One region of the Pseudomonas phoenicis genome, then DNA from elsewhere that is predicted to be linked to it. Evidence: riboswitches for the same ligand, from Rfam matches in the RefSeq annotation. Region 1 holds a riboswitch; the other holds the start of a gene.
The links. A riboswitch is a leader RNA that binds a small molecule or an ion and turns the genes downstream of it on or off. The one in region 1 is predicted to bind cobalamin.

Region 1 (3,542 bases):
AGGGGCGAGAAAAAATGCAGGGTCGCGCCCTGGGCGCGCAGCAGGTCGAGGTTGGCGCCGTAGGCGAAGGCGAAGGCCTCGTCGCGGGCGATGCCGATGTGCACGCCTTGCAGGGCTGGGCGCACCTCGACCGGTTGCGGCGCGTCGAAGCCCACCGGAGGCGGCAAGGCGGCGTCACAGCTTTCGCCAAGCGCCTGCGCGGCGGCGTCCAGGCGCGCGTCCAGGTCATTGAGTTCGCTGGCCTGGACCAGCCCCAGGTGGCGGCTGGGCAGTTCGATGCCGCGCTCGCGCGACAGCCCGCCGTACCAGCGCAACCCCTCGCTCAAGCTGCCTTCGAGCAATTGCGCATGGCGCAGGCTGCCGACCCGGTTGGCCAGCACCCCGGCGAACGGCAGGTCGGGCTGGTAGCGCGCCAGGCCCAGGGCCAGGGCACCGAAGGTCTGGGCCATGGCCGTGCCGTCGATCACCGCCAGCACCGGGACGCCGAAATGCCGCGCCAGGTCGGCGCTCGACGGCGTACCGTCGAACAGGCCCATGACCCCTTCGATGAGGATCAGGTCGGCCTCGGCCGCGGCCTGCCAAAGCAGCCGCCGGCTTTCGGCCTCGCCGATCATCCACATGTCCAGTTGGTACACCGGCGCGCCGCTGGCGCGTTCGAGGATCATGGGGTCGAGAAAGTCCGGCCCGCACTTGAACACGCGCACCCGCCGTCCAAGGTTGCGGTGCAGGCGTGCCAGGGCGGCGGTGACGGTGGTCTTGCCCTGCCCGGAGGCGGGCGCTGCGATCAGCACCGCCGGGCAGTGTCGGCGTTCGCTCACAGTTCCACGCCCTTCTGCGCGCGGATGCCGGCCTGGAAGGCGTGCTTGACCACACCCATCTCGGTCACGGTGTCGGCCAGTTCGACCAGTTCGGGCTTGGCGCCGCGGCCGGTGACGATCACATGCTGCATGGGCGGGCGCGCCTGCAGGTCGGTCAGCACCTGGTCGAGGTCCAGGTAGCCGTGCTTGAGGGCGATGTTCAGTTCGTCAAGCACGACGAACTCCACGGCCGGGTCTTGCAGCAGTTGTCGCGACACGGCCCAGGCCGCTTCGGCGGCGGCGATGTCGCGCTGGCGGTCCTGGGTTTCCCAGGTGAAGCCTTCGCCCATCACGTGGTAGCTGACCTGCTCGGGGAAGCGCCGGAAGAACAGTTCCTCACCGGTGCTGTTGCGACCTTTGATGAACTGCACCACACCGCAGCGCATGCCATGGCCCATGGCGCGGGCGAGCATGCCGAAGGCCGAGCTGCTCTTGCCCTTGCCGTTGCCGGTCAGCACCAGCAGCAGGCCGCATTCGTTGGGGGAATTGGCGATGCGGTCGTCCATCAGCGCTTTCTTGCGCTGCATGCGGGCCAGGTGGCGTTCGTCGCGCTCGGGGGATTCGTTCATGGGGGTCTCCGCAGGCCACGGCGCCCGAACAGGCACCGGTGGGTCGATAAGGCAGGCAGACACGGAGGCGCGCAGCAGCCACGGCCTTACGCCACGGAGCACCGCGCATCACCCTCCGTGATACCGATATAAGACTGTGACAGGCCGGTCTCCGGGCTTGCGAGCGGGGCTTTGGCCCTCGGGCGGCGTGCCGCTCACCAGAGGATGACCCTTCTGGCCGTGCGCATCGCTCGACTCACCTACCGTTGCGGGGGCAGCGCCGGAATCGCACCGCTGTGGCGCCCACCGGCTTCCCAGTTTCACCCCGGTGGAAGCGTGTCCACGGGGCACCTGAAACGAACGGCGAAGGTTAGAGGGTTGCACCGGGAGCGTCAATGTGGATGGCGGGAATGGGTGGGGTAGCTGTGCATGACGACTGGAAAGCGCCTTCGACTGCAGCTCGCCCACTCCCTTGGCAGAACGCCACTAGGGCTACCGGGGCCGCTTTGCGGTCCATCGCGAGTGAACTCGCTCCAGTACGGCCTCTCTCAATCTTGTCGATGGTTCCCATTTGCGGAGGATGCCTGCATGGCCCGGATGCGTGTCGGTTTGCTGATTGCCTTGACCACAAGCCTGGTGGCCTGTGGCGAGTCCGCCCGTTTGCAGGTCTCCGACGGCATGGGCCCGGCGCCCGAGCTGCCGGCGCCGAACAAGACGCTCATTCCCACGGTGAACATCGCCCCGGCCATCGGTTGGCCGGACGGTGGCAAACCGATCGCCGCCAAGGGCACGCAGGTCAAAGCCTTCGCCGAGGGGCTGGACCACCCACGTTGGCTGTACGTGCTGCCTAACGGCGACGTGCTGGTGGCCGAAACCAACGCCCCGCCCAAGCCCGACGACAGCAAGGGCGTCAAGGGCTGGATCGCGGAGAAGGTGATGAAACGCGCGGGCGCCGGCGTGTCCAGCGCCAATCGCATCACGCTGCTGCGCGATGCCGACCACGATGGCGTCGCCGAGCTACGTGTGCCGTTCATCGAAAACCTCAATTCACCTTTCGGCATGGCGCTGGTGGGCAACACCTTGTACGTCGCCGATACCGACAAGCTGCTGCGTTTCGCCTACACCGAAGGCGCCATGCAGTTGCGCGATCCAGGGCAGAAAGTGGTCGACTTGCCGGGCGGCCCGCTCAACCACCACTGGACCAAGAACGTCATCGCCAGCCGGGACGGCAGCAAGCTGTACGTGACGGTCGGCTCCAACAGCAACGTCGGCGAAAACGGGCTGGAGCAGGAACGCGGCCGCGCCGCCATTTGGGAAGTGGACCCGGCCAACGGCCAGCAGCGCCTGTTCGCCAGCGGCCTGCGCAACCCCAACGGTCTGGCGTGGGAGCCGCACAGCGGCGCCCTGTGGACGGCGGTGAACGAACGCGACGAGATCGGCAGCGACCTGGTGCCCGACTACATCACCTCGGTCAAGGACGGCGGCTTCTATGGCTGGCCCTACAGCTATTACGGCCAGCATGTGGATGCGCGCGTCGACCCGCAAGATCCGGCCAAGGTCGCCAGCGCCTTGGTGCCGGATTTCGCCGTCGGCCCGCACACCGCTTCGCTGGGTCTGACCTTCATCGAACCCGGCACCTTGCCGGCGCCCTTCAGCCAAGGCGCCTTGATCGGCCAGCATGGCTCGTGGAACCGCAAACCGCTCAGCGGCTACAAGGTGCTGTTCGTGCCGTTCGACGACAGCGGCAAGCCCAGTGGGCAGCCGTTGGACTTGCTGGGGGGCTTCGTCAATGACGAGGGCAAGGCGATGGGGCGGCCAGTGGGGGTGGTGGGCGATGGGCGCGGGGGCGTGCTGGTGGCGGACGATGTGGGGAATGTGGTTTGGCGGGTGACGAAGGCTGGGCAGTGAGCCGATCGATTAGAGCGAGCGCAGTTTCCAGTGGATCAGGCTAGGACCGCTGAGCGGTCCAGCCTAGGCTCATCGTGTTCTACGGATTCTGCGCCAAATGCCCCGCCGGAATGATCCGCTTGGCTTGCAGATAGGCCTTGGCCCAATAGCTGTTCGACAGGTAATCCAAGCGCACCGTACCGCCCGTGCGCGGCGCATGCACGAAACGCCCTTCCCCGACATATATCCC
Region 2 (3,542 bases), 1.1 Mb from region 1:
TGAAGTGTTGAAAAAGGAAGACAATTCTGAGGAAATTTCCTACAAACTCTTCGGATGACCCCAGTTTAGGCCATCCCTTTGCGATTGCACTGCTGTCTGTGCCAGCGCTTGCTGGCCTGTTTCAGGGGCGATACAGATGGGCGTGGCTGGCGCGGTACAACGCCGACTCCGCGAAGGGTGTGTCGCCCAGGACGTAGCCGACCAGGATCAACGCCGTGCGCCGAAAGCCCTTGGTCTGGACCTGCCCTGAAATGTCGTCCAACGTGCCCAGCACCCAGTCCTGGTCCGGCCAGCTGGCACGGTGCACGACGGCGACCGGGCACTGGCCGCCGTAGTGCGGCCTAAGCTCGTCGACGATGCGCGACAGGTGCTTGATGCCCAGATGGATGGCCAGCGTACAACCGTGCCGGGCGAGGTCGGCCAAGCGCTCACCTTCGGGCATGGGCGAACTGTCGCCGTAGCGGGTGAGGATCACGGTCTGCGCTACCCCGGGCAGGGTCAGCTCGCAGCCGAGCAGCGCCGCGCTGGCTGCGGTGGCAGTGACCCCGGGGATGATCTGGTAGGGCACACCATGGGCACGCAACTGGGCGATCTGCTCGCCTATGGCGCCGTACAGGCTGGGGTCACCACTGTGTACGCGGGCCACATCCTGGCCCTGGCGGTGGGCGTCGAGCATGGCCTCGACGATCTGCTGCAGGTGCAGTTCGGCGCTGTTGAGCAGCGTGACGGCCCGATGGCCGGCCAGCACGGCCTCGGGGACCAGGGAGCCGGCATAGATGATCACCGGGCACTGGCGGATCAGGCGTTGGCCCTTGACCGTGATCAGCTCCGGATCGCCAGGGCCGGAGCCGATGAAATAGACCGTCATGAAACGTCCTTGCAGGGAGAGGGGCCGCGATTATCCCCGCCAAGCCAGCGCAAGGGTAGCCGGGCCCGACACTTGCCGCGTCACACGCAACGCGCAGCGACCTTCCATCCGGCGTGCGGCAGCCAGTGCCGTACTCTCGGCCACGCCCCAACAGCCAGTGTGGCTGAAGGCGATGGCCGAGCGGTGACTGAGCAAGGGTTGCAGACCGTCCAGACTGGCGACGTCGAAGACCAGCAGCGGCACGCCCAGCTGCTCGGCCAATGCCAACAGGCCCGGCTCCCGGGCCTTGCCGGCGATGCTGGCCAGGGCCCGTATAGCGCTTAGGGGCAGGCCGTGGCGCTCCAGGGTTCGCGACAGCAACGCCGACAACTGCCGGGTATCGCAGCCCTTGCGGCAGCCGATCCCGGCATACAGCGCCGGGGAATCAGGCATGTTCGGCGCGGCGGTACAACCATGCGCTGAGCAGGCCCAAGGCCACCCAGAAGGCCGCATTGGTCAACAAGGAGGCGAGCTTGAACTGCGCCGCCAACGCTTCAGGGGCCAGGCTTTCGTGGATCGCAGGTTGTGGGGCGCCGATCAGGTGCGGCACGACCAGCAGCATGGCGCCGAGCAGCTTGAACGTCCAGGAGCGGCTGAATGCCAGCAGTGCCAGGCCACAGGCCGTGGCGGCTGCGGTGCCGATCCACCAGGTCTGCCGCTGGGCCAGGTCAGCCGCGGCCGTGCCGGGCAGTTCGGGCGGCAGGCCCAAAGTGGGCGCCAGGCAGAACACCGCGAAGCCGGCCAGACCCCACAGCGCGCCGCTGGCGACGCGGTTGGGTTGGCGCAGGCTGTACAGCGCCGCCAGCAGCAAGGCAAAGCCCACGGCCACGACCAGGTTGCCGCCGGTGGTAGCCAGTACGCGTTGCCAGCCGTCCTCGGGCGACCACGCCTCAGGCGCATGCTCATGGGCGGCAGCGCCCTCGGCATGGCTGTGCGCCTGGGCAGCGGGCGCTGCGCTCTCGTAGGTTTCGGCCTGGAGGATCAACGGGCCGACCCACAAACTTTGCAGCAGGGTCAGCAACAGCGCGGCGAGCAAGCCGCTGAAGCCCGCGGTACGGGCGATGCGAGTGAGCATGCCGGCGTCCTCAGTGGCAGGGGAAGGCTGCGCTGTGGCGCGTGTCGTGCGCGGCGTTGTGTACCGCATCGATGTGCGAGAAGCCGGCGAAATACACCAGGCTCAGACCCAGCAGGCCTGCGCCGATGGCGACGACCAGACGTTGACTGAGCGTAGTGGAGGGGCTGATGGCGGGTTTGCTGCTGACGATCGGCATGACGAGTTCCTCGGCTGGGAATCGGCAGGTCACGCACGGTCGCCCCAGCGCGGACACGCCAAGTGCAGGCAACAGCGCCCGCCCACCGCGGGGGTTGATCGAGACGCCAGGCCGGTCTCCGGGCTCGCGAGCGGGAGCGTGACTCCCCAGACTGCGCGTCGACCTTCCCACGTGGCTGGCGCCGACGCAGTGGTGTTGCAGACGCATGGCTCGCTTACCGTTGCGGGGGCAGCACCGGCATTGCCTGGCCTGCTGTTGCAGACCGCGACGCACCGGTTTCCCGTTTCACCCCGTGAGGGGCACCTGACGCAAGGGCGCTAGCAAAGCATGGGGCGTATTTCCCGTCAATTGTCAGCCCCTCGGCGGCAGCGGTTGACCCCGCGCGGGGCACTGCGTAGCCTTGCCGTTTCGAGGTTCTCAGGGGGCATGCTTTCCTCGCCCACTGAGCTAAGACGGGAACGCGGTAGAGCCGCGGCTGCCCCCGCAACTGTAAGCATCCCAGCCGATCGGCACAGCCACTGCGCGCACGCGGGAAGGCGCCATCGGTACGGCCCGCAGGCCAGGGTGCGAGCCAGGAGACCTGCCTCGGTACGCTTTCGACATCAACCGGGCGGGGTGATCCGGTGGCGAGCACGCCTGGCCGACTCGGCTGCGGGCGGTCGTCCCGCATGCCCGCGCCGTCTGCCAAGGGCACTGAGACATGAAAACACTGGCCAAGCTTCCCGTCACCATCGTCACCGGCTTCCTCGGCTCGGGCAAGACCACCTTGCTCCGGCACATGCTGGACAACGCCCAAGGCCGCCGCATCGCGATCATCGTCAACGAGTTCGGCGAGCTGGGCATCGACGGCGACCTGCTCAAGCAGTGCAGCATCGGCTGCACGGAAGAAGAGGCGGTGGGACGGGTCTTCGAGCTGGCCAACGGCTGCCTGTGCTGCACGGTGCAGGAAGAGTTCTTCCCGGTGATGCGCGAACTGGTGGCGCGCCGCGGCGACCTGGACCACATCCTCATCGAAACCAGCGGCCTGGCCCTGCCCAAACCCCTGGTGCAAGCCTTCCAGTGGCCCGAAATCCGCAACGCCTGCACGGTCGATGCGGTGATCACCGTGGTCGACAGCCCGGCGGTCGCGGCCGGCACCTTCGCCGCCTATCCCGACCAGGTCGATGCCCAGCGCAAGCTCGACCCCAACCTCGACCACGAATCGCCCCTGCACGAGCTGTTCGCCGACCAATTGGCCAGCGCCGACCTGGTGGTGCTGAACAAAGCCGACCTGATCGATGCCGAAGGCCTGGCCCGCGTACGCGCCGAAGTGCAGGAAGAATTGCCGCCGGCGGTCAAGGTCATCGAAGCCAGCAGCGGCCGTC

Region 2: it holds a riboswitch for cobalamin, as region 1 does, so the genes downstream of both, AA0Z93_RS19745 (CbtB domain-containing protein) here and cobO (cob(I)yrinic acid a,c-diamide adenosyltransferase) in region 1, are expected to answer to the same signal.

Annotation. Positions count from the first base shown of each region.
Region 1 is NZ_CP154852.1:3,282,650-3,286,191, reverse strand. Features, by position in the region: gene AA0Z93_RS14760 (cobyrinate a,c-diamide synthase) at 1-818, opposite strand, end outside; gene cobO (cob(I)yrinic acid a,c-diamide adenosyltransferase) at 815-1,426, opposite strand; cobalamin riboswitch at 1,551-1,775, opposite strand; gene AA0Z93_RS14750 (PQQ-dependent sugar dehydrogenase) at 2,003-3,313, shown strand; gene AA0Z93_RS14745 (C40 family peptidase) at 3,393-3,542, opposite strand, start outside.
Region 2 is NZ_CP154852.1:4,348,025-4,351,566, reverse strand. Features, by position in the region: gene cobM (precorrin-4 C(11)-methyltransferase) at 122-868, opposite strand; gene AA0Z93_RS19755 (cobalamin biosynthesis protein) at 899-1,300, opposite strand; gene AA0Z93_RS19750 (CbtA family protein) at 1,293-1,982, opposite strand; gene AA0Z93_RS19745 (CbtB domain-containing protein) at 1,993-2,178, opposite strand; cobalamin riboswitch at 2,270-2,500, opposite strand; cobalamin riboswitch at 2,573-2,781, shown strand; gene cobW (cobalamin biosynthesis protein CobW) at 2,879-3,542, shown strand, end outside.